DNA from 3 places in the Paenibacillus sp. J22P51 genome. Region 1 is predicted to be linked to each of the others. Evidence: riboswitches for the same ligand, from Rfam matches in the RefSeq annotation. Region 1 holds a riboswitch; each other region holds the start of a gene.
What was found. A riboswitch is a leader RNA that binds a small molecule or an ion and turns the genes downstream of it on or off. The one in region 1 is predicted to bind cyclic di-AMP.
Positions count from the first base shown of each region.

Region 2: it holds a riboswitch for cyclic di-AMP, as region 1 does, so the genes downstream of both, AC58QC_RS18930 (stalk domain-containing protein) here and AC58QC_RS25270 (hypothetical protein) in region 1, are expected to answer to the same signal.
Region 3: it holds a riboswitch for cyclic di-AMP, as region 1 does, so the genes downstream of both, AC58QC_RS11880 (ABC transporter ATP-binding protein) here and AC58QC_RS25270 (hypothetical protein) in region 1, are expected to answer to the same signal.

Region 1 is NZ_JCAUAZ010000016.1:57,791-68,581, forward strand. It holds gene AC58QC_RS25240 (histidine kinase) at 1-2,041, opposite strand, end outside; gene kdpC (potassium-transporting ATPase subunit KdpC) at 2,114-2,677, opposite strand; gene kdpB (potassium-transporting ATPase subunit KdpB) at 2,706-4,724, opposite strand; gene kdpA (potassium-transporting ATPase subunit KdpA) at 4,885-6,555, opposite strand; gene AC58QC_RS25260 (potassium-transporting ATPase subunit F) at 6,603-6,680, opposite strand; gene AC58QC_RS25265 (hypothetical protein) at 6,808-7,221, opposite strand; gene AC58QC_RS25270 (hypothetical protein) at 7,422-7,841, opposite strand; cyclic di-AMP (ydaO/yuaA leader) riboswitch at 8,000-8,169, opposite strand; gene AC58QC_RS25275 (APC family permease) at 9,001-10,791, opposite strand, start outside.
Region 2 is NZ_JCAUAZ010000008.1:246,597-257,387, forward strand. It holds gene lepB (signal peptidase I) at 88-636, opposite strand; gene AC58QC_RS18910 (response regulator) at 655-1,302, opposite strand; gene AC58QC_RS18915 (sensor histidine kinase) at 1,329-2,396, opposite strand; gene liaF (cell wall-active antibiotics response protein LiaF) at 2,421-3,083, opposite strand; gene AC58QC_RS18925 (PspA/IM30 family protein) at 3,215-3,871, opposite strand; cyclic di-AMP (ydaO/yuaA leader) riboswitch at 4,026-4,177, shown strand; gene AC58QC_RS18930 (stalk domain-containing protein) at 4,182-4,973, shown strand; gene AC58QC_RS18935 (YjcZ family sporulation protein) at 5,132-5,236, shown strand; gene AC58QC_RS18940 (molybdopterin molybdotransferase MoeA) at 5,610-6,887, opposite strand; gene moaA (GTP 3',8-cyclase MoaA) at 6,917-7,921, opposite strand; gene mobA (molybdenum cofactor guanylyltransferase) at 8,006-8,620, opposite strand; gene AC58QC_RS18955 (MOSC domain-containing protein) at 8,617-9,261, opposite strand; gene AC58QC_RS18960 (molybdopterin-dependent oxidoreductase) at 9,361-10,710, opposite strand.
Region 3 is NZ_JCAUAZ010000004.1:207,602-218,392, reverse strand. It holds gene AC58QC_RS11900 (MBL fold metallo-hydrolase) at 1-823, opposite strand, end outside; gene AC58QC_RS11895 (DUF421 domain-containing protein) at 961-1,470, opposite strand; gene AC58QC_RS11890 (ABC transporter permease subunit) at 1,633-2,427, opposite strand; gene AC58QC_RS11885 (ABC transporter permease subunit) at 2,454-3,251, opposite strand; gene AC58QC_RS11880 (ABC transporter ATP-binding protein) at 3,257-4,141, opposite strand; cyclic di-AMP (ydaO/yuaA leader) riboswitch at 4,256-4,420, opposite strand; gene AC58QC_RS11875 (antibiotic biosynthesis monooxygenase family protein) at 4,708-5,037, shown strand; gene AC58QC_RS11870 (hypothetical protein) at 5,369-5,551, opposite strand; gene AC58QC_RS11865 (hypothetical protein) at 5,754-5,924, shown strand; partial or broken gene AC58QC_RS11860 (alpha-L-rhamnosidase-related protein) at 5,994-6,233, opposite strand; gene AC58QC_RS11855 (N-acetylglucosamine-6-phosphate deacetylase) at 6,334-7,512, opposite strand; gene AC58QC_RS11850 (glucosamine-6-phosphate deaminase) at 7,509-8,282, opposite strand; gene AC58QC_RS11845 (response regulator) at 8,534-9,187, opposite strand; gene AC58QC_RS11840 (sensor histidine kinase) at 9,184-10,791, opposite strand, start outside.

The DNA.
Region 1 (10,791 bases):
TATGCCGAGCCGCAATAAAGCTTACATGCCAAGCGGCTTTAAGCCGATGTGCAATGCGAAACCCCCGCCTAATTAATCGGTCAGCCTGCGTGATTTCCGTCACACACACGTAAATGACTTCTTTCCGCCGCCATGGACCACGCAGAGAGCTCTTACGCTCCATCGATTCCAAACGTTCATCCACATCATCCGCGATTTCGCGCAGCGCTAATTCACGCAAAGCGATCAGATTCCCCGTTTTAAAAAAGTTGTTTAACGCCTGATCTACCTTGACCATCGCATAAATCTTGCCGTCTCTCATACGAAGCTGCAGCGCTTCTGGGGAAACGTCAATTAACTGAACTTCATCTGCTGTACGTAGGATGCTATCTGGTACAGTTTCCCGCACGCGAATACCCGTTATATGCTCAACTGCATCATTCAGGCTCTCCAAATGCTGAACATTTACAGTCGAGATAACCGAAATGCCCGCTTCCAGAATCTCCAACACATCTTCATAGCGTTTTTTATTCTTACTTCCTGGTACGTTGGAATGCGCAAGCTCATCCACTAAGACCACTTCAGGTCGCAGACGAATAATGGCTTCTGTATCCATTTCCTCCAGCCTTACGCCTTGATATTGGTTTACGGCTCGCGGCACGATGTCAAGATCACCCACTTGCTGGGTCGTCTCTTTTCTTCCATGGGTTTCAAGCAAGCCAATCTTCACATCGATCCCCTTTTTGAGCAGATCATTTCCTTCCCGCAGCATCGTGTACGTTTTACCGACACCAGGCGCAGCGCCAATGTAAACCTTGAATCTGCCGCGTCTGATTTTTTCGATTTTCGCCTCCACTTCTTGTTTGCTCAGACGTCTATATTTGTAAGGCTCCTTGGGCGTGTGAATATGAGCAGGCAGAATACGCTCTCCCTCCTGAGAAGCACGATCAGCTACCAGAAACACATCGATATTTTGGGTTCTTTTTAACACGCCATTGATAACCGAGCCTTGTAAAAAAGTTTGCCATTTCGTTTGTTTGGAATGCCCTAATACAATGCGTGTAACATGATTTGCATTCGCATAGTTCACTAAGATCTTAGGAATGCAGCGGCGAAAAGAAAGCGGCAGCTCTTCAAATTTACCGCCTACTTTCTCTACAAGCTTCATAATTGACCTTCGAAAAGTAGCCGCTTCTTTGGTAAGCGTTTTACCTTGTTTGCGCAGCGTGACCACATGCAGATCACCATTCAATCGCTTCGCGATTTGTTGACCACGGCGTACATAAATGGATCCATTCCAGTGATATTGCGTTGTAACCAGAATGCGTTCCGTCGCTCCGGATGGCCCCTGAAACCCCATTTGTTCACGATGTGCTTCCAAAGAATCATTTACATCCTCGGCAACAAGACGAAGAGCCAATTCCCGCAGAACACCCAAATTACCGCGTTTAAATAAGGCTGCATCTTTGTTCCCCTTTAAATGCCCCTCTCCAAGCCGCGTTAAAATCGTTTCCGGCGTTGCATCGATCAGCCTCACCTCATCGGCCAGTTCTAGTGTATCCGAGGGAACACAGTGCCCTACTTCAATGCCTGTTAGCTTATGAGCAACTTCCATCGTCCCTTCTAGCTCATAGACATTCGCCGTGCTGATCACGCTAATATCGTGGGAGAGTAAATATTTAATATCTTCGAGCCTGGTTGGAAATTTGGCGCCTTCTCGGTTCTGATGAGCAAGCCCATCAACGAGAACAACTTCAGGGTTTCTCTCGAGTAAGGCATCCATGTTCAGATCCTTTTGTTCCACGCCGTCTTTCATCCAATGAATGCTTGGTATCCTCTCCAAATCCCCCAATTGTTCCACGGTTTCCGGTCGTTGGAGCGTCGAAACCGCACATATCACCACATCGATTCCTTGTCCCTTGAGATTATGTCCTTCTCGCAGCATGTGATACGTTTTACCAGATCCGCTGACCGCCCCGATATAAATTTTAAAGGTACCGCGGTGCAGTTTGGAGATGGATAATAGGATCTCTTCTGGTGTTTTTCTTTTGAAACCATCCATACTAGTCACTTCCTCCCCCTTTCTCTAAACGTGCAGAAACCACTCTCACATATCGAGAGTGGTTGCCTGCGGTCACAATTTCACTTGCTTGAGCAGTTCCATATTCAATTCAGTCACATTGACTCTAGGTTCACCGAATATTCCGAGCTGCCTTGTTTTCGTAAATTGATCAACTAGGTCATTCAGTTTGCTCTCAGCAATCCCCGTTTCTTTACTAATTCTAGGGACTTGGGCTTTTGCCCCTTCTGGAGACAAGTCAGGGTCAAAACCGGAACCAGAGACAGTAACCAAGTCAGCCGGAACTTCCGTTAGCTTCGGATTTTCTTTCTTCCAGGCATCAATCTTCTCTGCCATTGCCGCAGCATAATCGCTTGATGCTACTGCTGTATTTGAACCTGATGATGCCGTAGGATCATACTTGGCTGCAGAAGCTCTTGGGTGGAAAAGCTTTGGAGACTCGAAGCTTTGAGCCAATAATTCCGATCCAATGACCGTACCGCTTGATTCTATGAGACTTCCATTTGCTTGTTTGGGAAATAAAACTTGAGCCACCCCTGTCGTAGCAAGTGGATAGATTAGCCCACAGACGATCATGAACAATAACGACACACGAACAGCTATCATAACCGATTTCATAACGCGATCTCCTCGTTTCTCTTTCTCTTTACACGATGTTTAAGCCGTGAAGTACCATATCAATAATTTTAATCCCAATAAATGGCACAACGACACCGCCGATACCGTAGATCAAAACATTACGCGATAACAATTTATCAGCCGACATCGCCCGATACTTAACACCCTTCATTGCTATTGGAATCAACAGCGGGATGATGATGGCATTGAAAATTAAGGCGGATAGAATGGCCGATTCTGGCGACGCCAGATTCATAATATTCAAGGCCTGCAGCTGCGGCATAGCTAGAATAAACATCGCAGGGATGATTGCGAAGTATTTAGCAATGTCGTTGGCGATCGAAAACGTCGTCAAAGCTCCACGAGTGATTAAGAGTTGTTTACCAATGGATATCACAGAAAGCAGCTTGGTAGGATCAGAATCCAAATCGATCATGTTAGCCGCCTCTTTGGCAGCCATCGTCCCTGAATTCATCGCAAGTCCTACATCCGCTTGAGCAAGCGCAGGAGCGTCATTCGTCCCGTCGCCTGTCATGGCAACGAGTTTGCCTTCTTGCTGTTCTTTCTTGATCGCAGCAATTTTATCTTCCGGCTTCGCTTCAGCTATAAACTCATCAACACCGGCCTCGAGTGCAATCGTTGCAGCTGTTAATGGGTTATCGCCTGTACACATAACGGTTTTGATGCCCATTGCGCGAAGTTCCGCAAAACGTTCCTTCAAGCCCGGTTTTACCGTATCCTTGAGGTAAATAACGCCATAGATCCGCTCGTTAACCGCGACGGCCAGCGGAGTGCCTCCGGCTTTCGCAATTTTGTTCGTTATCGTTTCTAGGTCTGCTGGAATTTTGCCGCCAAGCGCAGCTACATATTTTTTGATCGCATCTACCGCGCCTTTGCGGATTTTCACGCCGTTAGCTAAATCAAGCCCAGACATACGCGTTTCAGCGGTAAACTCGACCACTTCTGCACCCTCATAGCCACTCGCTTGCCAAGACTCGCCAAGTTTATTGGCAAGCTCTACAATGGATCGTCCTTCTGGTGTTTCATCCTTCACAGAGGCTTGCAGCGCTGCAAAGGTGATTTCTTTCGCAGCTACACCGTTCACAGGTACAAACTCGGAAGCCATCCGATTACCGAACGTAATCGTCCCTGTTTTATCCAATATCATAGTGTCGATATCGCCAGCGGCTTCAACCGCCTTACCGGACATCGCTAGCACATTAAACTGGGTCACACGGTCCATACCTGCGATACCAATCGCTGACAAGAGACCGCCGATTGTCGTTGGAATGAGACAAACAAGCAGCGCAATCAACGTGGAAATTTCTAATTTTACGTTTAAATACGATGCCATCGGAACCATCGTCATAATGACGATTAAGAAGATCAGTGTTAATACAGCAAGCAGCGTAGTTAACGCAATTTCGTTTGGTGTTTTCTGCCGTTTGGCACCTTCCACGAGCGCAATCATGCGATCCAAGAATGATTCGCCGGGATCCGTCAACACTTTCACTACAATGTAGTCAGAAGCTACCCGCGTACCGCCTGTCACAGATGAGAAATCGCCGCCTGCTTCCTTAATTACCGGAGCAGATTCCCCTGTAATAGCTGACTCATCAATGGAAGCTAAGCCCTCAATGATTTCGCCATCGGACGGGATGATCTCTCCCATTTCAATACGAACCACATCCCCCTTACGAAGAGAAGTCGAAGACACTTGCTTATAAGAACCATCCTTTTGAACCAGGCGAGCCATTGTATCTGATTTCGTCTTCCGTAAAGAATCGGCCTGCGCCTTACCGCGGCCTTCCGCCAAAGCTTCTGCGAAGTTAGCGAAAAGCAAGGTGAACAATAAGATCAAGAACACCGCGATGTTATAACCCCGCCCTACTTCTGTACTGCCGAATAACTCTGGTGCGAGTGAAAGCAGTAAGGTAATTACAGTACCAATCTCTACTACAAACATAACCGGGTTTTTGATCATCACCCAAGGATTTAATTTTTTAAACGAATCAACGATAGCTTGATTCATAATGTCTTTTGTCATTGTTTTTTTACGTTCCGCAGCCAAGTAAATCACTCCTAAAGTTTCATTTGGGGCCCCCGCAAAGTAATCGGAATATGCTTCTGAGCTTAGCGTCACTTTGTGGGGTGTTACAGGGACCTTTGAGCGTAGCTCAAAGTCTCTCAGATTCTACGTCTATCCCTTAACGCGCCGCCAAGTGTTCAGCAATCGGCCCCAATGCCAGCGCCGGGAAGAACGTTAGAGCACCAATAACTAGAATAATCATGATTAAAATCCCCATAAATAAGGGTGTATTTGTCCGCAATGTACCTGTCGTCACAGGAACGACTCGCTTCGTAGCAAGGGAACCCGCAATGGCCAGCATCGCGATGATTGAAATGTAACGGCCAAACAGCATGACCATACCAATACCCAAGTTGTAGAAGTTCGTATTGGCAGTCAAACCACCGAAGGCAGATCCATTATTGGATGCACCCGATGTGAAGGCATACAGCACTTCCGAAAGACCATGCATGCCTTGATTCGCTATAGAAGTAACAGATTCAGGGCGAATCAGCGCCCAAGCTGTTGGTGCCAGAATGATGAGCGGATGGATCAGAATCGCGATGGCGGCTAACTTGACCTCTTTACCTTCAATTTTTTTACCTAAAAACTCAGGTGTACGACCAACCATGAGTCCACAGATAAAGACGGATAAGATCAAGTAAAGCAATCCGTTTAACAAGCCTACTCCTTTACCCCCGAACACATTGTTCAGCATCATCTCTGCAAAAGGGGCAATGCTTCCGAGCGGAGTAAGCGACTCGTGCATCGCATTTACGCTGCCTGTGGTTGCTGCCGTAGTTACTGCTGTAAATAAGGCAGTCTCAGACACACCAAACCGAACTTCCTTGCCTTCCATATTGCCATGCACACCCATCGCATCGATCGCAGTTATCCCTTTATACTCGGCATAGAAAACCGTTGACAACATCACGATAAAGATAATTCCCATAGCAGCAAAGATCGTCCAGCCTTGCTTCTTGTTCTTGATCATAAGTCCGAATGCGTACACCAGTGAAGTAGGAAGCAGCATCATACAGATAATGTGGATCAAGTTGGATACAGGCGTCGGATTTTCAAAAGGATGTGCAGCATTCGTACCGAACCAGCCACCACCGTTGGTGCCAATATGTTTAATCGATTCCAGAGAAGCAACTAAACCACGAGTAATCGTTTGCTGAGCACCTTCAATAGTTGTAGCTTGTACGGCTCCTAGTAATGTTTGTGGAATACCTTGAAACACTAAAACTAAAGCAACAATGAAGCTTAGCGGTAGAAATACGCGTGTAATCGCTCTTGTTATATCCACGTAAAAGTTCCCAAGATTATCTTGACGGCCAACTAGACCGCGTGTGAATGCAACGGCAATAGCGAATCCGGTTGCCGCCGATGTAAACATCGGAAACGTAATGGCCACCATTTGAGAGAAATATGACAGGGTATTTTCACCGCTGTAGGCTTGCCAGTTCGTATTTGTAATAAAGGAAACAGCTGTATTGAAAGCTAATGCCGGAGGCATATTACTTATACCATCAGGGTTAAGCGGTAAGTATCTTTGAAGCCGAAATACTGCATAAATGAGCAGCATCATGACAAAGTTAACTAACAGTACAGCTCCTAAATACTTTTTCCAACCCATGGCTTCGTCTTCTTTAACGCCCATAATGCGATAAGATACACGTTCGAAAGGACCAAAAACACGATCAAGGCCACTCTTTTCATAGCCGAAAACTTTTACCAAGTAACTTCCCACAGGCTTTACCAAAAGCATGATAATCCCTAGTGTGACGACTACTTGTAACAATCCCATACCCATAGTAGGTTCTCCCCCTGCTTACATAAGTTCATATTCTATAATTAAAATTTCTCTGGCTTTACTAAAACAAAACCGAGATATACCATAATGGCACATCCAATGAGTCCTATAACAATCATATGGTTACCTCCTTTACGCTTTTTCACAATATTTCGCAAATCCCCAAAACCCTAGAAAAGTTAGTGCAAATAATAATATCATCGTTACATCGTTGTACATGACACACCTCCTTCAAATCAGACAAACTTATGTTTTATTTGTTTTAAGGGATGATATTAGAAATTTGACATCACCATTTTTAGAATAAATGACATAATCAGCACCCAATCCTTTGTAAATTAACCGGGGATTCACGCTTTGCGTGATGACATAAATGGACCTGGAGGTCCAACTACGGCATATCCGGATATACCTGCAGCATAAAGGTAAGCTTTCCTCGAACAGAACGACATTCCCAATCGGAAAATCGGGAATGATGGACGCCCCAGGATCCGAAGTATCCACTTGGATAATTTGTTTCACTCCTTGACTCTCTAACTTGATTCTCTCCATCTTGTTGTTAGTTAATGCAACAAAAGGAAGGCCAACCAATTTCGTATGTTTCATAAACTCCTCGCCTGCTTTGGTTGGCGCAGCTATCAGCAAAAAATCACTTTGCATGACGATCACCGCCCCCTTTCCTGAAACATTGTAACGCCGATCCGCATAAAAAGGGGGTAAAGAATCTATAGCATCCGTATAAAAAAAGTATAAAAATATATTCTCGTCCCAGCCAATCCTAGCTAAATTAAAAGAGCACCTCACCACTCGTATCACAAGTGGATGGAGGTGCTCTTTTAATTTGCCAACAAGCGTCGCCCCTAGAAAGAGACGTACGCCCCAGAATGATCAAATAAATAAGTGCGATCAGATAGGCAAGATAGTTCTTGTTCACTTGCATGTGATGAGTTCTCTAGCTTTTCAGATAAATTCGTTAGTGCAGATGCAATTAAATGTGTTCGTACTTCTCCCCATGCCTCTTGTTTCTGATGAACGTACTGCAAACCGTCCTTAAGGGTTAAACCTTTGAGCTTCTGGAAAACTGCCGCCCATTGAACGAAATCCCCTTTAAGGTTGCCGCATGGAATCACGAATTGCCCTAAACCGCATGTTCCAAGATTCGTTGAAATCGTCAGTAAACCGCATTGACAGTCTGTACCATGCCCAGGATCCAGTTTATCGGATAATTCACAATCAAATCGAAAACATTCAATGCGGGTAATCTTACATTCCTTCGTCATTCATCTGATTCTCTTATTAGAGTCAGGGGTTCGGGATACATAATAGATTCACTCTCCTCAATTGTGAACAACAAAAAGAAGCCAAAGAGCAGAGAATCTCTACTCTCGGGCTTCGGAGCAGCGTTAATACACGCGCTGTTGAAGGCACGAAAAGAAGGCGGTTCTCTCCCAATGCGCTTACGAGGTTAGCTGTCGGATTCGGGCTTGGAAGTGCCCTACCTTAGCAAGCTGCGCTTGCTTTAGATTCACCCCGAGAAACCGATGCTGTATCCAATCGGCTTCTATTGGTTCCCCCGTTTCCCTTACGGGAACTCAGCGTTATGCTTTAACATGATCTGTTGTTGAACCGAATGTTACGCCTTATAGCTAAGATTGTAAAACGCCGTGGAGGGACTTTATTTGGTATTTTCCAGCTAATTAGGCAAATGAAAGCGGATCCAAATTAAAAAAACATCCATTTTTGATATAAATGCTTCGGCTCGCTTCCGTTTTTGTCATTTCGTAGTAATTAGCCTATACTCCCACGGCTTTGAGAAAATCAGTAGATTTGCCTTTTTATTGTATTTTTATACGATTGCTATCGATTCTTTACCCCCTTTTTATACGGTTCAACGTTACAATTATTTCGTAAAAGTGATGGTTTTCAATCAAGCAAAGTGACTTTTGGCAGTTCCGCTGTTACGACCAAAGAGTCAGAAGGAGAAATGTCATGACTTCCTCCCCCCGTTATTATTTAGGGATCCTACCCCATTTGTTGAATCCGATTGATTTAGATTATGAGTGGTTCGGTGTATTATGGCTAATGGACCGAAATATCCGATCATCAGATCATCATGAGAATGTATGAGTCGATAAGAAACAAGCAAAAGAAACAGGACTGGGAGACTCGGACTCGATTATCCATTCGTACGATTTTCAAGTCACCATGGAATGAAGTTTCCTCAGGTTTGTATATCATTAAATCTCGGGACAGATACCCCCTTCATGCTTCAGCCATTCTTAAGAAGAAATTCTTTGTTTGGTTGGAGCATACAGCCATTTGTGAAACAGAGGAAGAGCTTCATGCATTCATGAAACGGGTGAGTGAAGAGCATCAGATGGAAAACTTAATGAAAAAGGGTAGCCCTACTGTGAAGTAGTACTACCCTTTTCAGGCATGTTATTTTTTCAAATGATACGGCACCGTCGTTACGATAAGATTCCGCTTATACAGCAGGAATGCCCTGATCAGCAAACTCGATTGATTGTGAAGGATATTGTGCCAGTTTTTTTTCGGTATAAACTGGGGGATGATAACGGTTACCCGGTAATTAGATTCCGCGGCTTTATGTTCAACAGTATCAATAAATTTCGTCAACGGATGAACAATACTTCGATAATGGGAATGCAACGTGACTAAACGCACATCAGGCTGCCACTTAATCCATTTCTCCTCAAACTTTTTCTCATCATCTCTCTCAAAAGCCACATACACCGCGATAATCTGATCTGGGGACAGCGATTTGGCATAGTTCAACGAATTCTCCACCACATATGTGAAGCCAGCAACAGGTACGATCATGACATTTCCTTCAATCGGAATCGCTGGTTCACAAGAAGATAATCGCAATTGTTCGCCGACGGCATCGTAGTGCTTTTTGATTTGATGAAAAATGAAAACAATCAGTGGCAGGAAGATAAGCACACTCCACACTTGTCCAAACTTGGTGATAAAGAAAATCATCATGACAATGAAGCTCATGAACGCACCGACCAAATTTATTGTTAATTTAAGCAACCAGCCGCTCGGCTTCTCCCGTATCCACTTCATCAGCATACCGGTCTGTGCAAGCGTAAATGGGATGAATACACCGACGGCATAGAGAGGGATTAGCTGCTCCGTTTGCCCTTTGAACAAGATGATTAGCAGCATCGAGGTAACAGCTAGGAAAATGATCCCGTTCGAGTACCCTAATCGGTCTCCGCGCATCGTAAACATTCTGGCAATAAATTTATCTTTGGCCAGATTAACCGCCAACAGGGGGAACGCGGAATATCCCGTATTCGCAGCGAGAACTAGAATCATCGCCGTTGTACCTTGAACCACATAATACATCACGTTTCGCCCAAACGTGACCGTTGCGATTTGGGAAACGACTGTTTCCTTTTCAAGTGGCGTAATGCCATAGTAGTACGCTAAGTAAATGATGCCCGCGAATAAAATAGCCAATAGCAAGCCCATGGCCATCAAGGTTTTGGAAGCATTTTGCGGGGCAGGCTCCTTGAAGTTGGGAATGGCATTGGATATGGCCTCGACCCCCGTTAAAGCCGAGCTTCCCGATGAGAAGGCTCTTAACAATATGAATAAGGAAATACCCGTAACAGGTGTCCCTAAGGGAGCATGCAAATCAGGAGAAATTTGACCTGTAAAGATCTTATACAAACCGACACCAATAAGGATAAACAGCGCAACCACAAACAAATACACGGGATAGGCTAAAATAGAGGCTGACTCTGTTATTCCGCGAAGATTGAGAATCGTAATAAAGAGCACAAGTGCGAGTGCAATAGGGACCGTGTACGCGTGCAGACTTGGAAAGGCTGACGTCACCGCATCAGTACCCGCGGATATACTTACTGCTACGGTCAAAATGTAATCGACTAATAAGGAGCCTCCAGCGAATAATCCTGCGTTCATTCCGAGGTTTTCCTTCGAAACGACATAGGCTCCCCCTCCTTGCGGATAAGCAAAGATGATTTGTCGATACGACAAAACAAGAGCTACTAAGAGAAACAGAACACCGAAAGCGATAGGGATTGTATACCAAAAAGCCGCTGCACTAACCGTTATTAACACGAGCAGAATCTGCTCAGGTCCATATGCAACCGAGGAAAGCGCATCCGATGAAAGAATCGCTAGGGCTTTCTTTTTATTAAGCTTCTGCTCCCCCAATTCGTGTGACTTCAGGGG
Region 2 (10,791 bases), on a different contig from region 1:
AACTTCACGCTCCACCCCCATACCTATTACGACAAGAGGCTGTCTCTCCAAAGTAGAATCTTCTACTGGCGAGACAGCCTCTTTAATTTAAAATAGTTTTTTGCCTAGCACATGGTCAATAGGAATGAAACCAATTACACGACTATCCATGCTATTGTTCCGATTATCCCCCATCACGAAAATATGGTCGGCTGGAACGGTCCACTTTTTGTTCCCGTTCGCTCTCATTTCCTCGTTGATGTAAGACTCATTCAGAAGTTCGCCGTTGCGGTACATCTGATTATCCTTAAGCTCAAGTTGATCCCCTGGCTTACCTATCACCCGCTTGATCCACACATGCTTATCATCACCGCGGACGAATAAGCTAAGCAACGGGCTGTCCATTAAATCATTAATAAAAGTCCGCTTCATATCTACCCTAGAGTCGATAATGACAATATCCTCGTAATTGGGTTCGTAACGAAAGGTATGTGAAAGCTTCGATACATACACACGCTGACTATCATGCAGCGTCGGATCCATCGAATGACCGCTAACTCGCGTCGATTGGAACACAAACACACCTAGAAATACAACTAATACAAAGGAAATCGCAATGGAACCAAACCAGCTCCAAATCTGTTTGACTACATTCAAGCTAATCGCTCCCTTGTGTTATTCCGCCAGTCCGTGCTTGAAAGCATAAATCGCTGCTTGTGTGCGATCTTCTACGCCAAGCTTGGACAGAACGTTGGTGACGTGGAATTTCACCGTCTTCACACCAATGAATAAATCATCGGCTAGCTCTTGATTAGATTTACCCTTCGCGATCAAGCGAAGCACTTCCATCTCGCGGTCCGTTAACTCTTCATGCGGTTCCGCTGCTGGTTTCGGTTGCCGAAAGCGGTTCATGATTTTCGAAGCAACCTGCGACTCCAGAATCGATTGCCCTTTGGCCGCGGCCCTAATCGCTTGCGCGATTTCAGATGCCCGCGATGTTTTCAACAAATAGCTGAATGCACCCGCTTCGATGACTGGATACATTTTCTCATCATCTAAGAAGCTCGTCAACACAATGACCTTGCATTCCGGGTACAATTGCAGTAATTTTCTAGTCGTTTCTATCCCGTCCATGCCTTCCATGACCAAGTCCATCAGGACCACATCGGGACGATATTCTTGGGCTAGCCGAATGCCATCGTGACCATTGCTCGCTTCGCCCACAACCTCAATGCCATCTTCTGTCCCGAGGACAGCCGCAAGTCCGATTCTGACCATTTCATGATCATCGACAAGTAGTACTTTGATTAAGGTGTCGTCCATTCGCTTCTCCCTCTCTATGTACAGTCCTAATTCTCGATCAATTGAGGATCGTTTGCTAGTAGCGGTACTCGAATCTCGATACGTGTTCCTCGGTCAGGTGCTGTAATAATATCGACAGAGCCGCCGATTTCGTTCACGCGTTCCTTCATAGACACAATGCCATAGGAAGTCAGCTTTTTCGCATCAAGCTCGAAGCCAACACCGTCATCGCGGATCACTAAACGAATGCCATCCGAACGATGCAGCAGCTTCACTTCCAGCTTATTCGCCTTAGAGTGACGCAGCGCATTCGAAAGCGCTTCTTGCACGATTCGGAATAAGTGATCTTCAATCCCTTTGTTCAAGCGGATTTCCTCATCCATATCCCAACTGATCGCCATAGGAACCTTGGCTGCTAACTCTTTCAATAGCTCAACAAGCCCCTCGGACAATCGTTTTCCTTCCAAATGGATCGGCCTCAGATGCAGCAATAAAGCTCTCATTTCGGATTGCGCGACGGAAGCCATTTCTTCAATAAGATGAATTTGCCGTTTCGCTTTCTCGAAATCCTTATCCAGCGTCCGACCTACGGCTGTTGCTGTCATGGAGATCGCGAACAATTGCTGGCTAACCGCATCATGCAGCTCGCGTGCCAACCGCTGGCGCTCTTCAATGACCGCTGACAGCTTGGCTTTCTCTGTAAGCTCAGCGTTACTATTAGACAATCGTTGGAGAGAGGTCACCTGCTCTTCCCATCGCTTCATAATACGGCTGAGTTGTTCACCTAAACGCCCTATCTCATCATCGTCTCCGTTTTGGAAGCCTTCACGGGCAAATGTTCCTTTTTCTAATAAAATCATCGTCTCCATCATCGGCTCAAGTCTGCGAGTTACCTTAGAGCTGTTCCAGTAACCGAACACCGCGCCAATCACACCCAGAATCAATAAAGCCATGAACGAGAATTTGACACCCTGCTGCCAGCTGGCAAAGGGCTCGATCAAATGTCTTGAATTCAAGTAATATAGCATAGCACCGAAAACAGCGAAGCTAAATAGGATAGATTCCCCCATGCTGCGCCATATCATATTCGTTAAACGTCTTTTGTAGCCGTCCACTTGGTGATGTACCCCCTCCAGCCGTTACAATACTTTAACCTTGATATCTCCTACGATGAAAGAGAGAACGAGTTTCACCCGATGGTCGCAATGTTGATAATTCTCCGATTGCCATACCACTTTGTTCATCACACCTGCTTCACGTTGTTCGGCTACATGAAGCTGCCCGAACATCACGGAAGCTGTAACGGAAACACCGATATCATCGGGTACCTTTATATCAATATCTCCTACAACACCCTGTAGGATGACTGTTGTTTCCTTTTGTTCTAAAATCGCCAGCGAGAGATCAATATACGTTTCTCCCACCAAGTACCATGTCGAAGTATTCCGTAGAATCCAAGGCTCTCGGCCGAGACGTATGCTATCTACGATCTTTTGCTTTTGTGTGTAAGTCTCATCTTTATGAACCTGCTTGGATCGAATAAAAAAGAAACCTAATGAAATCAACACAACCGAAATAGCGATTGTGAGATGATCACCAAATAAAATGACGGCACCGATCCCCATCAGCACATAACCCTTGCGTTCTTTACGTGAACGAACACGATGAATGCCCAGCAATATAAGGATTACGGCCATTATGGGAAAAAAACCTACGGTATGATCCAGAAGCAAAAAAACACCGGCTCCAATCAGCACAAGCGCTGTATTCCGGCTGCGGTTATTTTTCGTATCTTCTCCCATCGATGCACCTCCTCTTGCTGCCATTTCTCTTTCGTTCATACGATTCCTAGCATACCATAAGAATGGACGACCTCCAAGATGCAAATCCTTATCCCGCAAGGCTTTGCTTCCGTGGAGGTCACGATCCATGGCTATTTTCTGCCGCGCGGGTCTCGCTCATCGCGCGAGCGCTGCTCTTGCTGCCACTCATGCTGCAGCTTGCTGCGCAGCGAACGCAGCTCATGCTGAAGGTTGCCACCGGCCTCCTTCAGCGTCTCCTTCGACAGGCGGCCCGCCACGCGGAGCCCCTGCAGCGCTTCCCGGCCGAGCTCGCGGCCGGTGACCTCCAGCTCGCGCCATGTGTCGCGAGCCTCTTTGCCGTGCAGCCCGCCACGCGGCTGCCCATCCTCGGCTGCGTGCCCGGCACGCAGCTCGCGCAGTTCCTCTGCGAGCGCCAGGCACAAGTCCTGGCTGCTCGCGTACTGCGCGCGGTAGTGCTCGCCAGCGGCTTCCTCGCGCAGCTTCTCTTGCAGCGCGAGCCGCGCGAGGTCCTCTTCGCCGGCGCGCATCGCCAGCTCGGCCTGCTCGCCGCGCAGCTTCGCCATCTCTTCCGCTCGCGCGATGTGACTGCGCAGCGCAATCGTTGCCTGAAGCGCTTCTTCATAGCGCTCCTCAAGCTTGGCAATGGTGCCATCATCATAGACGCCTGGCGTCGTTTTTCCAATGGTCTCCTGCCAGACGGTTTCAGCCATTTTGCCAATTCGATCAAATATATTAGTAGGATCAATTTCCCGATTCTTATTGTTCATGTCTATCGCCCCTCACCCTTCATCATACTCCTATCGTAGCTCAATTTCAGAAAGTCTAAAACCGACTATCGACTGTTTTTGAACCTAGACCTAAGTCTAGTATATTTGTGTTCACCCATAATTTGGTCGTTGTTCGAGCCTGCGTGCGATGATAAAATATTTGAAGCCGAGTCTGGTGCATAAATAAGGCACTGGTACGGGGGACGAAATACTTGGGGTGAATATTTGCTTCGGCTTGGAGCAGACTAGGGAGAACCTTCTTCCCGAACCCGTCAACTAACCTCGAAGGCTCATGAAGGAGGATTACCAATTGAATAAGCTTACCAAAGGGTTAACTAGCCTTGCCATTTCACTATCTGTATTGGCAGGAGGCTTTCTTTCCCCATTTTCGGCTCAAGCAGCTGAAATGGAAGTGAAAGTGCAAGTCAATGATGACCTGATTCATTTCCCAGATGCACAGCCATTTCTGGATGGCAACCACACAACCCAAGTTCCACTTCGGTTCGTAACCGAGAAGCTTGGTTATACCGTGAACTGGCAAAAAGAAGGAAATCAAATTAAGGTAACATTAAATAACAACAAACATACGATTACCTTGGTATCCGGAGAAAAAGAAGCCAGCATCGATAATACCCCCGTGGTCTTAGAGGGAGCTTCCCAGTTTCAAAATGGGCGAGTTTATGTGCCGCTACGTTTTCTTTCCACCGCTGCAGGGGTTCCTGTACAGTGGGATGCTAGCAGCAATTTAGCCATTTTAAACAAAGATGGCGGACATCATGCACCAGACTATGAAATTTTCGAGTCCACAGCTTATTCGGCAGATCCTTCTGAAAATGGTGGTTATGGAGCCTTTGATTACATGGGCAACCCACTTGCGATCGGCACAGTTGCTGTTGATCCATCCGTAATTCCACTTGGCACGAAACTTTATATTGAAGGTTATTCTTTTGGTGGGCTTCCTACAGGCGGTATGTACGTGTATGCGACAGATACCGGCGGGGCCATTAAAGGAAAGCGAATGGATATCTTTGTTCCAGGTTCAAGGAAATCCTTACAAAGCTTTGGCATTCAGAAAATTAAAGTGTATCAAATTCCCAATTAGTAATTGAAGAAAGCTGCCTTGAGAATTCACTCAAGTGCAGCTTTTTTCGTAGGTGAATGTTCCGATGAAAAGAGGGCATTCGTCCAATCAACATATATCCCGCCTTCATATGATGTATAGTGTTTTACCCATATCAATTGAAAACCGGAGGGGATACTATGTCAGCTGTAGGTAGTTGTGGAACGCCAGGATACGGAAATTCTGTAGGCGTTATTCTTGTTCTTTATGTGCTGTTGGTCATTATTCTTGCAACTTTCTATTAGGACCATGTCCCGCTAAACTTTCTACATTGAAAATAGACCCGCCTACTGAAGCACTCATTTAGAGCTTCAGCAGGCGGGTTTCTTTTTATTTAAAATTGATACCACTTGTTCGTTGTGTCAGGATCTGCTTAAGATGACCTCCAAGATAAGTACCCGCTTCCATGGGGGGGATGCGCGCTCCCCCTTCCAGTTCACATTCACCACTGCTGAGTTAAACGAGTTTCCGAGCCTATCTCCCTCAATGGCCGATTTATAACTAGTTGCAAAAAAAGACGCTACAGCTGACCCTCCTGACAGACGGTTACTTGTTAGCGCCAAATATTTGATGATATAGCGTATATCATTTTATTTATAAAAGTATAAGTTCACTACGTTATCTCGTTGTATAGACCTTCACAATATGGCCACGCTGAAAGCCTTGCCCACCTGCTGGCAGCCAAATCAAGCAATCTGCATCCTTGATCGACACCATAATACTCGACTTATCAATGCCAGCTGGTCTCACCCATAAGGTACCTGCTTCGATGCGTGTTGTCCCCCTTATATAGCGAGGATAGGCGGACGGTTTATCATAAGGAACATCTAAAAAGGCTGTAAACTCTTCCGCCACAGGACGCTGGCTCCCCAGCATCGCGTTAATAATGGGCTTAGCAAATAGCTCGAAGCCAACGAACGATGCCCCGGGATTACCGGACAGCGCCATTAACAGCTTTCCCTTCCATAGCGCAGCACTCGTCGGCGTGCCTGGCCGCATGGCTACTTTGTTAAACAACAGCTTCCCGTCGAATCGACCGAATAGATCGACAAGGACATCGTAATCGCCAACAGAGACACCGCCTGAAGTCAGAATGAGGTCGACATTAGGCAATACGGCCTCAAGTAAGGCTTCCACCTGCTGAGGATCATCAGAGAGTGCCGGCATGATCAAGGCCGATCCCCCAATTGCTTCCACTTGTACCGCCAGCATGTAGCTGTTGCTATTGCGTATTTTCCCAGGCTGCAGCTCCTGTTCGACATGTAGAAGCTCTGACCCCGTTGAGAAAATAGCCACTCTTGGCTTCCGGTACACCTCAACCTCTGAGAAACCGAAGGTCGCCAAGATCGCGGCTTCTCCTGGACCAATTCGGGTTCCACGGGCGATGACGAGTTCCCCTCGGGCAACTTCACCTGCAATTGGCGTAATATTACTTGCCGCTTGCACATTTTTCTTAATTTTCACCTTGGGATCAATGGAAGACAGTAACTCCTCCTGCAAGGAATCCGTCATCTCCAGCATTACAACAGTATCAGCACCATCTGGAACAGGCGCCCCCGTCATGATACGTGCAGCGGTCCCTGCCTGAATCGTCTGCTGGGGCATGGTACCGCTTGGAATCCGCTCGATCACATGTAAGATAACCGGTGCATCCGGTGATGCCTCTGCGATATCCAGTGAACGAACAGCATACCCATCTACACCCGATCTGCGGAAATGTGGTACAGCATGATCCGCATAAATATCCTTCGCCAACCTTCTGCCGAAGGACGTCGGCAGCGAAACGGACTCCGTCTCCGTGGGTTTAACGTGCTCGTAAAGTGCGGCTCGCGCCTCTTCGACCGAGATCACATTACGGCCAAACCTAAGCTTCATTTCGCTGTTCGCCTGCTTCACTTGCTTCCAATGCCCCCCATGCCCTCTAGCTAGCCGCCGATTTGCGACATTCTGCGATTAGTTGGTGTATGCGACTGCTCTTCATTCATCAAAGCCTGAGCCATCTCGTGGTTTTGCGGTTTAATATCCAGCGCTCGGAAGAACAAGTCTTCCACCGCAGCAACATCGCCAATATATTTTCGGACATTAAATTCATCCGACCAATACAAGCAAGGCTTGATATTCCCATCTGCCGTCAGTCGCAGGCGATTGCAGGTTTCACAGAAGTGATCGCTAATCGGATGAATAAGACCGAAGGAACCTAATGCCCCCTCAATGCGATAATTCTGTGCAGGGCCATTGCCATAAACCGCGTCGGAAGCTTTAGCTTCCCAACCCATTTCCTTGCAGCGATCGAGGACTGTCGTAAGCGATAGGTAACGGCTTTTCCAATCCTCATCTTGATGACCGATTGGCATATATTCAATAAATCGAACTTGAATCGGGCGATCAATCGTCATTTGTAAGAAATCAGCGATTTCATCATCATTAATGCCTTTCATCAGCACCACATTCAGCTTAATCGGCGTAATACCAACACGATAAGCTTCTTCAATCGAGGCTAAAACACGGCGAATATCCCCGCCACGCGTGATCATCGAGAACCGATCTGCTTTCAACGAATCCAAACTAATATTTACACGAGTTAACCCTGCTGCCCGAAGCTTCTCAGCCCGCGATGCAAAGTAAATCCCATTCGTAGTCAATGCTATATCTTCAATACCGGGAATCTGTGATAGCATGCCGATCAGCTGCTCCAGGTTTTTACGAACCAGAGGCTCTCCGCCGGTTAATCGCAATTTGCGAACACCAAGACCAGCTAATATACGGACGATCTCTGTTATTTCATCAAAAGTTAACAGCTTCTCATCCGGCTCAAATTCCATTCCTTCTTCCGGCATACAATATACACAACGCAAATTACAACGATCGGTCACTGAGATGCGCAGGTAATCATGCATCCGTCCAAAACGATCCATTAGCAGTTTTGGCATAGAAGTTCACCTTCTCTCTCTGTCCATTATGGCATATTTCCTGACAAAATCCTAGATTTTAAAGCATTTCATCTGAAATTCAATTCACAATGGTAGATTTACTAACATGTCTTCATATTCTTCTGGTGTATTAATATTCGTAGCAAAATTCGTTCGGAGCCCACGTTGCACGAACTCATCCGTCCCTACAGCACGCCAATCCAAATGATCAAGCAACCCCATCAATCGATAGCTTTGTTGTTGAAGCAGGAGTTCAGCCTCAGGCCCTACCTCTCTGGCATAAATCCCATGGAGGGGATGCAGGCGGCCCTCAATTTCCGGGATGACCGCATCCACATTCGACTCTCGGCATACCTCTTCCATGACTCTAGCTGCATCTGCAGAGATGAAAGGCATGTCGCAGCCGACTATCCATAAATGAGTCCCAAGAGCAACGCTGGAGGCGGCATGAATACCGCTCAAAGGGCCCTTTTGGAGATAGTGGTCGCTCACACACTGCACGCTAATCCCCTCTACCTCAGCAAGTAATGGCTGCAAAGCCTCACTTGCATTTGTTACCACGATAATTTGCTCGCACGCGCGCGACATTTCTTTCAGTTGTCTTAGCAGAATAGCTTCCCCCTGCACAGGTAAGAGCGCCTTGTGTCTCCCCCCCATACGGCGATTCAAGCCTCCTGCAAGAATGACTCCTGTTATCATGCTTCGAGCTCCATTAAGCGTTTCCTGAATGATTGCTTCCAGCTTGCAGAAAGTGCATCGACAGCAAGAACTCTTTTAACCCCTTCAATATTGAACTTATCGTGATATTTCATCTGATTGGCGAACGCAACCGTCACACCCGCTTCATCTCTAGTCATGCGTCTCAACTCGGAACCAGGTGCGATAATACCTTCCTGCAGCACGCGAAAATAATACCCCGTATACCCAGTCTCCTGAACGTATAGAGTTGCTTCTGGCCAATCCATGCGCTTTGCTAACTTATGACAAGGCTGTCTGGGCTGTGAGACCTGAACGATAACCTCATCAATGGCAAACGTATCACCGATACAAAGCTCATGCTCCTGCAAACCGCGAATCGTGAGATTTTCACCAAAGGTGGCGGCATCCAACTTGTGTCCTCGCTGATTTTCCCAGTAGGCATAGTGCTCCTCTGGATATACACAGATCGCTTTATCAACACCGCCATGTACCGTCAGATCAGCCTGCCCATCCCCGTCTATTTGCACCTTCGATACAAACAAAGAGGAGCTGACCGGCGTCTTATAAATCCCCGTGGTCAGCTCTTTGCCTTGATATATGATTGTTTTGGGTAATCCCACATTGATCGATGTAATTTGCATGGCAAATGTCCCTCATTTCCGAACAGGATTCTTTGCCCTAACTATATCAAATTCCTTGCAAAAAGTCAGTGTCCGCATTCATCCATCTATGACCTAAGGTTACGTGTTCGATTTACCGACCCAAGCATCGTTATCATACCCTCGCACTTCCCAATACCCCATATGCTCCTTCTCGATCAACTCAATGCCTTGCAGCCATTTCACTGATTTATAAGCATACATCTGAGGTACAATCAGTCGCACAGGTCCACCTAATTGCTGTGGAATCGGCTTACCATCCATTAAGACAGCGACCATAATATCGTCCCCATTGGCCTGACTCAAAGAAAGGGCATCGGTATACACTTTATCACCCGAATAAAATTTCACAAATTTAGCGGATGCTTGAACACCCGCCGCCGCTAACAGCTGTTTCAGCGGAATGCCCTCCCACGTACATTGGTATACAGACCATCCCGTCACGCAGTGGAAATCACTAACCTGAACAGTACGCTTCAGCTTCAGGAACTGCTCCCAGTTCCACGCATTGGGGTTATCCACGAGACCGGAAATCGCGAATCTCCAGGTGTCTGATGAAAAAGCCGGAATTTCCGTCACCGTGTAGATACGGAAATTCCCTTTTGCCCCTCCGCCTACGACAGCGGCGGAGTCGGGCAATGGCTCTGGCGGCGGCAGCATGCGATTGCCGTCGTTCGCCACATACTCGGCGGTCGACGATCCGCCGGTATCGAACGCGCCTTTTATCCAGCGATAAAAGGCTGGGCCGATCGCGATCACGAGCACCAATCCTGCGACTAGTCGCAGGAACGAGGCGCGTGTGATCGGCGATTCCTTCAGCGCGGCGATAACCGCCTGCGCTGCTGTGCGCCTTCCAGTGGCGTCATCTGTCGCCACTGGAGCTGTATCCGCCGCTGCTGCGCTCGCGGCGGCATCTGTGACCGCCTGCGCGGATGCTGGCGGTCTGCCTGCGGCAGCGGCTTGCTCGAGCCGCTGCTGGCGCTTCAGCCATCTGCTGCGCGAGATGGCGTGGTACACGGCATACGGCACTCCGACCCAGGTGAGCAGGTCATGCACGAGGAGTGCCGCGTTGTTCAAAGCCGGTGGCATGTGCCGGAACTGCCACAGGATCACGCCTGATACAGCCCAGCCGATCAGGAGCGCGAGAACAAATGCCAAATTCGCGCGTTGGTTGCGCCGCGCGCGAATTTGGCGCCAATGCTTGCGGATCATTGGCGCATACACAATCATGAGTACAACTGAGGCGACGCCCAAATAAATGTGGAGCTGCTTCAACGTCACACGAAATGCTCCAAGATCCCCTCTGATCGCACCAATACTGAGCACAATCCCTGTCACCGTCAGCAGCACCAAAAGCCAAGCATTCCAGCTATGTATGGCGTTTAACCGCTTTCCAAACGACTGCTTCAGCCAACCTCGTTTTGACTCCACCCTCGCCACATCCTTCTTAAGATACGTTCAACCTTGTCATACACTAATCATAACGTAAGAACCTTAAAATAGGTTTAACAA
Region 3 (10,791 bases), on a different contig from region 1:
ATTTTTGTGCGGGATACGTGTGAAACAAATAATCGACAAAGTAGGACGGGTTATCCCGATTATTGGAAAACATATCGAAATGTATGGGAACGAGAAGATCCGTACCGATCTCAACGCCGAAATCCGCCGCTTCACGGAAGTTCATGTTACCTACAATCCCCCTAGAGGTTCTCGCATGATCCCCTCCGTTAATCGGCAGCAAAGTTATGTGAGGCTGCAATTTCTTAGCCTGCTCGATTAACTCCGGCGTGACCACGGTATCTCCTGTGTGGAAAAGTCGCACCCCGTTAATTTCAATAAAATAACCCAAATAATACTGATTGCCATCCTGATCAGTCTCATACTTTGTATGCGCTCCCGCTACTGGGGTAATTGTTATTCCCTTTTTGGAAATCACTTGCTGCTGCTTGGCAGGAATGATGCGGCTTGCATCCAGTTCAATGTCTTGTAGCATATACACATGTGATGCTGGAGCGACGAAGTGCGTCTCCGGATGAGCCTGTGAAACACCTTTGATCGTAGTCAAGTCCATATGATCACTATGAAAATGCGTGATCAATACCGTGTTCACGTCCAGCTCCTGTGGAGAAAGCGGAGGCGGAATTTCCCGCTTAAATTCGGTTTCGGGATTTTCCAATTCAATAGAAAAACTTAAATATGGGTCTACACAAATGATTTCGTCGGAGCTGCCGCCTTTTATCAACACTCCGGCCTGACCCAAACTCCATACAGCTACCCCGCCTTCAGGAACATTCGTTCTTTGAATATCTTTAAGCAACGATTCACCAGAGTTGTAAATAGGTCTTAAACGTTCTCTTACCATTCGGCTACACTCCCATTAGCTAAAAAAGTTATTCAAAACATTTGTACAGAAGAATATCATCCATATACTCATTATCATTTAAATTTGCTTACAATACCACCTGAACCTGACGTTACGTTATGTTTTATAGTGGTTATCTATTTGGGAAACCGGGACTCGATGAGCTGTTTCAGCTGTTCAATATCCTGCTTCGTCGCAGGAACTTTATGTGGTTTTAACTGAATGGTCAGCTGACCGCCGGCCTCAACAGTTGCGTATTCAACATCATCGCGATCGTAGACTCCGGCGGTGCGCAGCTGTGCGTTAAGACCTTCATCGGTAAGATTCAGCGATTTCATTGCACTTTGCTCCACTTTTCCGTTCACAATAATGGGGATGGGTCTGCCGGTCCATAAAGCACGAAGAGGCGCATAACGTTTCAACAAAGTTCTAATCAACCGTACGGTCAATATGAGAACGATAGCTGTGCCGAAGGTCATCCAGATGTTCTCATCCTCAACAGGTCTAATGAATAACGGACCAAGAATCAGCATGAGTAACACGTCGATAATCGTTAATTTGCCGATTGACGTTCGACCGGTAAGTCGGAGGAGCAATGAACCAGCGATAATAATGAAGATAGCTTTCCAAATCCAGTCTAAATGCATAAAATGCCCCCTTTTTAAGGGTAAGTATTCCACTATTTCAGCATCTCTTATACCGAAGGGATCCAGAGGTTTAAGCTATCATTTTATTATTAATCTCATAAAATAAAAGAGACCTTTTGTCCGCATCCAGCTATGGATAGGGTGAAAGGTCTTTCTTGATCCCTATACGTGCAAATCTCGTTTATTAAAGGAAACATAAGTGACAACCGTTAGGCCGGCAATTACGACTGCCGAAATAATGACATAAATGGCATCAAATCCACCGCCATACATGATATTTTTCGCTTCATAATATTTAAACGGGGTTACATATTTCAAGAAGTCCAACTTTTCATTGAAGTCAATGGCAATCGATAATATGAACGTGATGAGCATGATGCCTGTTGAAAGCGAGGCAGCCTTTTTGGAATTTTTATAAACGGCTGCAATGGATGTTCCAATGACCAGAAAGATCAGCTGTAAAATAAACATACCCAGCATGACGATTGTGATATCACCATTAACGGCCTCACCTTTGCTGTAAGCCCCAACAATCAACATACTCGAAATCCATGAAACGAGATTAAAAATAAAAATGTTCACTAAAGCGCTTAGCAGCTTATACGTGATGATTTCATGTCTGGACAAAGGCTTCACGAATAAAAACTCTGCCGTCTTATCCCGTTCCTCCTTCGCGATAATATTGGCACCAAGCATTGCAGCATGTATCGTTGCCATTAAAAAGAAGTATAGGACTAGGATCCCAAAATAGCCGCTAGCCTTCGATAAATCTAACGCACCTGCTCCCATAATTACTTGGAGGGATTTCGGCATTTCCGCCATAAGATCATTAATCTGTCCGTTAGCTGCCGTTGCTTGATACTTGTTCATGCCACTTGCTATTAGAAAAATGAGCCCTAGACTCCAAAAAATCATCGATTTCCGAAACGTTTTCATTTCTCTCCAAAAAATATTCAATGGCTGTTCCCTCCTCTCACCCGCGTTTATACGGCATGAACATCCTTTTTCGTATAGATGAAGTAGCAGGCCGCAATCGAAACGACGATAATCGCGATGGCTGCAATTACATAAGGTGCTTCATAGCTGGCATGCTCAAGCATGTATTTCCCATTAAAATATTTAAATGGCGAGAAATAGCGCTTCGCCCCCTCACCATCTACGGCAACGACCATTCCGATAACAAAAAAGGCAAACACCGTACCGAGACTGACGGATAAGACGGCTTTAATTTTAGAAAAAACGACTGAAATGATGAATCCTATGGCTAGAAACATGAACTGGATAAATAGTAACGTGAGTGAAATCAAGAGAAATATGTTCACATCGAAATCAACCGTTTTTACTTGAAGCGCCATCATATAGGCTGCACCTATATAGATAACACACGTGATCACTAAAGAAGCAACTGCCGCTAATAGCTTGGAAGTCAAAATTTTAGTACGCGTTACGGGCTTCGTAAGAAGAAAGTCTGCTGTTTTCTCACGAACTTCCTTGGAGACTATAGACGTTCCCAGAACCATGGCTTGAATGGCTCCGCAAAGCGTAATGTACATAAAGATGTACATATAGAAACCTAACAGGGTTCCAAAGGTCTCGATTTCAATACCAAGTGCTTTCCTGACTCCTTCTGGATACCCTTCTAATATCGAAGAAAATTCAGCGAAATCCTTAGAGACAGACGGAAAAAGGGATAGGAATAAGACGATGACAGCAATTAAGGAACACGTCCACGTGATCGTGGATTTCCGATAAGCTCTCAATTCATGAAGAAAAATATTCATTCCACTTAAGCCTCCTTCTCATAGTAGTGCATAAAGATCTCCTCTAAATCAGGCTCTTCGATCCAAAGATTATCAATTTCAATTTCAGCAATTTTTCTCATCACTTGATTAATGTTGCCTTTAAATAAGAAGCTAGTTGTCAGGCCTTGGACATCAATGTCATTAACCCCGGTCATCTTGAAGAAATTAGGGTCGAGCGCTTGTGCCGTATCAATTTTAAATCTCTTGAAATTGTTTTCTTTTAACGTGCTGATCTTCTCAACCGTCACAATCCTACCTTCCTTTATTATCGCGACTCGATCACATAGTCGCTGAACTTCACTCAATATATGAGAGGAAAAAAGAATCGTAGCTCCCCTTTTATTCTGTTGTTCGAGTAATTCGAAAAACTTCTGCTGCATGAGCGGATCAAGTCCACTTGTCGGTTCATCAAGGATAATGAGCTTAGGATCGTGCAGCAGCCCTTGAACGATGCCCACTTTCTTTTTGTTTCCCAAAGACAGATCATCGATTTTTTTCGTAACGTCAAGATCCATAATTTCAGCTAGCTCTTTCATTCTTTTTGTGCAATCCTTCTTGTAGAAGCTGGCTGAATACTTTAGTAGGTCGATCACCTTCATGTTGTCATAATAAAAAACTTCTGACGGTAAATAGCCGATTTCTTTCTTAATCTCAGGCGCAAACTGAATGCAGTCTTTCCCGAAAATTTTGGCACTACCGCTTGTTGGAAAAATCAGAGACAGCAGCGTTCGAATCGTTGTTGATTTCCCAGCACCATTCGGTCCAATAAAACCAAATATTTCTCCTTCCTCGATCGAAAAACTAACATCTGTAATGCCTCTTGAATTCCCATAGGTCTTGGTCAATTTATTAATTTCAATGGCATGCATGGTATAGCCCCCTTATGGAATTTATGTAAAATTTCAGGTTGAAGGCAAGCAAAAAGAAGCCCTAAGAGTAGAGAATCTCTACTCTCGGACTTCCAGAATAAGAAGGCGAGGGTGCGGTTCTCTCTCAATGCACTTACGAGGTTAGCTGTCGGATTCGGACTTGAGAGCGTCCTACCTAATGCTTGCGAGCATCAGGATTCACCCCGTGAAGCCATATGTTACTTGGATGGCTCCGGTTGGTTCCCCCGTTTCCCATTGGGAATTAAGTGGTTTCTTTTTGCAAAAAATCAACTTGTCGTAATGAATCTTACGCCGTTCTATATAGAATGTAAAACCTAGATTCGCCTTTAATTTTTGCTTATTTGACTTCAGGAGTCAATGAAAGCGTATTCATTTAATGGTGACGTTGATTATCCCATACTTTGCTACCTATTAATGCTCCTTAGGGAATACGGCTTTGTGAAGTCGCCTGCCTAGGACGATCACATCAATTGGAAACGATGGAATCCATCTGATATACTTACTCCAATAAATGGGTTATATTTTCATTTTGACGGAGGATTCTAATGTCTAATTCAAGTATGTTTACTATGGCCATGTACCGCCCCCAACCGGGTAAAGAAGCCGAGCTAGCCGAGATTGTCAAAGGACACGTCCCGATGCTTCGCGAAGAAGGGCTTATCACGGATTTTCCGCCGGTAACGCTTCAATCTGTAGACGGCACTCTTATTGAAATATTCGAGTGGTTATCCGAGGAGGCCAAGGACAAAGCGCATACATCCCCAAAAGTATGGCCGATTTGGGAAAACATGATGAAAGTTGCCGAGATGGTAAGCCTTTCGTCGCTGCCTGAAGCAGACAGGCCTTTTCCGAATTTCAAAAGAGTCACTCTCTAGCCAAGGAAAATGCTGCATAATCGCATCAATCACGTTGGTATCTCCGTGTACGTGAGTATAATACTGCATAATCGCATCATTCTGGTGGAAGCGTCGAGGAATGTAGATTAGTTAGTAGAAAAAGCCCGGGGATGCTTTCCCCCGGGCTTTCGCTTTGTCTCTGAAAGCAACTATTTATTGTCTGCCTTCGCTTTTTTCACTACTGTTTTGGTTTGGTTTTTGGTTTCTTTGTTTGGCTGATTTTACACTCTTTTTTTGGTTTGTCATATCTTAGCCCACCTATCTCAAGTAATTGGAATACAGAGTCAGCCTATTTTTTTGATGGCTTTGATTAGCTGTTATCAAGATTGATTATTTCATCTAGTTCTGTACTATGTTCGTTTGCGGCTGCACTAATTTCTTGATCAACCTTATTAATTCCTTGAATTTGCTCCGCGGCTTCTGCTTGATTGTTCAATTGCTTAACAATTTGTCCAGTGCCATGAGCTCCTTGCTGTCCTCTATTTGATGTCATCGTAATTATCCTCCTTTTCCAAGATCGACTTCCAGCTATATTATGAGGCTATTTTCCAACCTTATTCACGCCATTAACCAAATGATTAAAAAAGGTTGGAAAATGAACACACTGCCAAGTAAAAAGATCTCCAGTTCTAAATCGGAAACTGGGATAAAATGAAAACCATCGTCTCATACTAACGACGATGGAGGTGAACACGTTGCCCAAAAATGAAGCTGATCCAAAGTATGACCGTGAAGATAACCGAGCAGATAAGAAACACAATCAGCAGAATAATGCCAGTTTCCTCGAAGAAGAGCAAACGCTAACGAGCAGCAATGCCGCTGATTCCGTCCCAAGTTTAAATGGTATTCCCAAAAATCAGATTTGAGTTCTGTGGGGCTGCTCTTCTCTTCACTACTGATGGGAAGAGCAGCCTTTTAAGCGAAAATGAAACAAGCTACACTTCAAACCTAATACTTCCCAGAGTGAATTCGAATGACCGTGCAATCACTCTCTTCATCTCCATCACCAGGGTATTCTGCGCAAAAGGTGGATTAGGACCCGCATCTGCCCAATCTCCAAATCCATGGCTCAGAACATGATGATTTGCTTTACTCGCTAAATAATTAACATAGTGAACCATCGTCTCATAATGCTCATCCAGCAGGCATTTATCCACATACCAATGGTACATATGAAATGCAAGAAGCCAGCAAACTCAAGAGTTTGCTGGCTCTTTTCTAATTTTGTGCAAACAAGGAGAATTACTGCCACTACGATATGGCGATGCGATACTATTAGTCCATTATTGGTACGCCTGCCTTGTATACCCGTTCGACCCCAATCTTGGCGCCTAATCTTCGGAACGTAACCAAATCTGCAGGTGCTCCTACCGCAAGTCCCATCGCTGCAGACAGGCCCATTTGCTCAGCTGGCCGAAGCGATGCCATCTCCCACGCCATTTCAAAATTCGCGAGACCTCGTTCCGTAAGATGGCAAATGGCGTCGGTTAGCAGCGTAACAGAACCGGCAAGCAGCTCTTCATTGTTCTCCATGTGCAGTCTACCGTTCGGCGTGAGAACTACGAAGTCACCGATATGGGCAGCATACCGGCCCGGTGCCATACCTGCAAGCGACACCGCATCACTGACCAGGAATGCACGCTCTTCCTTTACCTTCAAAATTACCTTCAGCACCTGATCCGGCAGATGGAAACCGTCTGCGATAAGCCCACAGCTCAACTCATCCAGCGCCAGTTGCTCCCAGAGATAATTGGGGTGCCTCGGAAGCAGTTTGTGCGCCCCATTGCCTAGGTGTGTTGACATTCGCGCTCCGGCGGCTACCGCTGCTCTGATTTGTTCGGGCTTGGCTGAAGTATGTCCGATAGAGACAACAATTCCTGACGAGACACAACATGAGATGAAACTTTCACTACCTTCCCACTCTGGAGACATCGTTAACAGTCTTATTCGCCCTCCAGATGCTTCTTGCCAGCGCTGCAGCAATTCCCAGTCTGGCGCTACCACGTGTGCAAGAGGGTGTGCGCCCCGTGCGCCGTCCTCGGGCGAAATAAAAGGTCCTTCGAGATGAATACCGCCAACAAAAGTCGAACTAGCTGGGTTCTGCTTGCAATCTTGATCAATTGCGGCAAGTAGCTTGCCCAGCTCCTCGTTTCCGTTCGTGATGACAGTTGGATAAAATGTCGTTACGCCCTTCATGGCAAGCCGGCGAGTAATCCTCTCCAACGGGATGTGGTAACCTTCCGCAGGCAGTAGATTAAAGTCATCGCCCGCGTAGCCATTTAACTGCAGATCGACAAGTCCAGGGCCAACGAAAAGGCCGGGCTCCATCTCTGACGAGAATGGCGGGATAGACGTAACAGCGGATATAAGGCCATTCTCCACTGTAATTCGTATCGGCTCGCCAGTCCGGTAATGCAGCGCCGATATTTCCGTTGTGTTCGATTGAATCGTCATAGTCCCTCACCAAATGCATCAAGGTCGGTATAGAGCGTACAATCCGGGTGACGCCTTAGAATCGTGGATGGGCAAGTTATGGAAAGTGGCTGCTCTAGGTCCACGGTACGGCGTACCGCCTCTCTTTTGCGCATGCCTGGCACCATACAGAACAGCTTAACCCCGGACATCAGCGCGGGAATCGTCAGCGTCGCTGCATGGGTTGGTACATCATCGATCGTAGCAAAGCATCCGTCATTCACCTGCTGCTGTCTGCAGACGGCGTCCAGTTCAACTCTTTTGATTGAAACAGGATCATTGAAATCAGCAACTGGAGGATCATTGAACGCCAAATGGCCGTTCTCGCCGATCCCCATACAGACGATATCGATGGACTCCTCGGACAGTAGTGCACCGTAGCGTGTGCATTCGGTGTCCGGATCAGCGCTGGAATCAATTAAATGTACCATCCCCGGATGCACCCGCTGAAATAACCGATCATTTAGATAACGGCTAAACAGCTGCGGCGAGTTCTGAGGCAGGCCGATGTACTCATCCATATGAAACGCAGTGATACGGCTCCAGTCGATTCCCGGAAACTCGGCAAGTGTATCCAGAAATTCGTTCTGCGAAGGCGCAGCCGCAAAGATCATTCGGATGCCGTTGTTCCTTTCCAGCAACGACCTAATGTATGTCGCGGCTTCCAACCCTGCCGCCTTGCCTAAGGTAGACCGATCTTGATACACCTTTATCGCCAACTTCTCGGCACTGGAACTTACGATTGGTGCCATTTCGATCTCTTTCATTGTAATTCCTCCTCTACCGTCGTAATAATTTTTCCATCTGATTAACAGATTGATCAGCTCTACTGGGCTTTCTCTCTAACTTTGAGCGCGTTGCATGCTATGGAAACCCCTGTTATCATGAATGCATACAAAAACCATCCAGGAGGCTTCAAAATGGGCAACGAAAGAGGCAGAGGAGCAACGCTCGCGAAGAAGTTTTGAAGTGCAAGAAACCAAAACACAACTTTGTAGTGACCTTACTTTTCTAGGTCTGCTGCTTCATGAGAATTCCTAAGCACCTTTTTGGCTTCGTGACGGTCTTGAACTTGAAGCTTATTTAATATATTCGTAACATGGTTGGCAATCGTTTTCGCGCTCAAATGCAGACGGGATGCAATTTGTCCATTCGAGTATCCGTCCGCGATCAGCTCAAGCACTTCCGTCTCTCTGCCCGTCAGTTCGGAGAGCGCCGGATTTAACGGCTGTAACTGCTTCGGCATCGTAAAATAATGCATCATGCGTGCTGCGATATCGGAGCTGAATACAGCACCACCGCCACCAACTATTCGAATGGACTGCAGCAGCTCCATTTCCCCGGCATCTTTAAGCACATAACCTCGTGCTCCCATTTGCATGGCCATAAAAACGGACTTGTCGTCTTTTAGCATCGTTACGATGAGTATTTTTTGTTCAGGCTGCTTTTCCCTGATCATTCTCGTCGCTTCGATACCGTTAATGCCCGGCATCCGAATGTCCATGACAATGACATCAGGCCGCAGGGAAAAGGCAAACTGTACCGCTTCTTCCCCGTTTGAGGCTTCTCCTACTACCTGCAAATCTTCTGTAGTTCCAATTAAGTTACGCACGCCTCCCCGAAATAGCGGATGATCGTCTACGAGCAAAATTCTCACTTTATTCCCTCCCCACGCAGTAGCGGCAGCAGCGCCATTATACGCGTACCGCCAGTTTCCAATCTTTCAAATATGCATTGACCGCCAAGCTCTCCCGCTCTCTCGCGGATTGAGGTCAGTCCGATGCCACCATTTCCTGATGGCTTCATCGGAACAGGAATGCCTTTCCCGTTATCGATGACTTCGACTTGCAGCTCCTGCGCCGGCGTTAACCGTATATATACATCACAAGTCGTTGCCTCTGCATGCCTTATGACATTAACTAATGATTCTGTTACGATGCGATACACCGCTACCTCCACCGCTGCTGGCAAAGCTGGAAGCGCCTCCAACACGTGTAATTTCACACATATCGGGTCATTATGCAGTGTAGCTGCCATTTGACCGGACGTCTTCAAGATCTCGTCAATGCGTGCCTCGATAGAGCCTAACAGCCCAAACTCGTCTAGCGTCGGCGGGCGCAAATCGTGTACCATTGTGCGGATTTCGTTTACAGTCGTTCGGATGACCTGCCTCAGTTCTCCCAGTAGCTCAATCGCCGTTTCTGGGCTTTTTCGAATATACTGTTCCGCAGCTGCTACGTTAAACGCGAGCGACATCAGACGCGGCGCAAGATCATCGTGAAGATTTCTTCGGATTTGCCTTCTCTCTTCCTCACGAGCAAGCACCAGACGTTCACGTGATACCTGCAAATCTTTGGCCAGTAGTTCCATACCGGCAGTCATATTTATATTTTTGGCGATCGGCACGGCCTGGCGAAGCAATATATCTAGCAGCTTGCTATCTTCCGTGCTGAATGCCTCTCCTGGCGAACGACTCGACAGCCAGAGCGTTCCGAGCTCTTCACCACCGTGGATAAGAGGAAACACATGCATATCATATTTTTTTTCACCAACGGATACTGCCATCGTTTCCTGACCGTTCATTCCGATCGAGATGGCGACATGCGGAAGCCGAAGTGCGTCTTGAATCGTTCGGGCGACGACACTTAACACCCGTCCTGGCGCCATGGGTTTTATCAGGCTGTCTCCCAACTCGACCAACACGGCAAACGGGTCATCATGCCTGCCTTTCATCAACCGATTCACGATACGCTGAAGCCACTGCTTGAGCGGTGCGAATAAAATTGCGACGATGGAGGTTGCAATCAGCGAGATGATATAGCTTTTCTCGGTCTGGAATACGCTGCTTAAATAAAGTACAGATGCGGAGTAGACGAGTACGATGGCAAGGGACAACACACCATAGACAATCGTCCGGTTGACGAGCGGATCGATATCCCATAGGCGATGACGCAGGATGGCAAATGCAAGCGTCAAAGGAATAATAGAGACAAATACATGCAAAGCGACGGTTAAATAAATGTAAGAGAGAGGGCTGAACGCTGCATCCGAAACAAAAAAGGCACTTACTCCGAAAAAACCGAGAAACGAAATTGTGACGCCGTAGACGACCCATTTTGTCTGCTGCCGCTGCTCGGCATTGGAAACGTTCCTGTATCTATAAATTTGCGAATAAATGATACTGCCGATGGCAGTCAAATAGTAAAGGATTCTCGCTGTTCCGGACCATTGATGCAAATTAATACTGGTATCCGGCAGTAG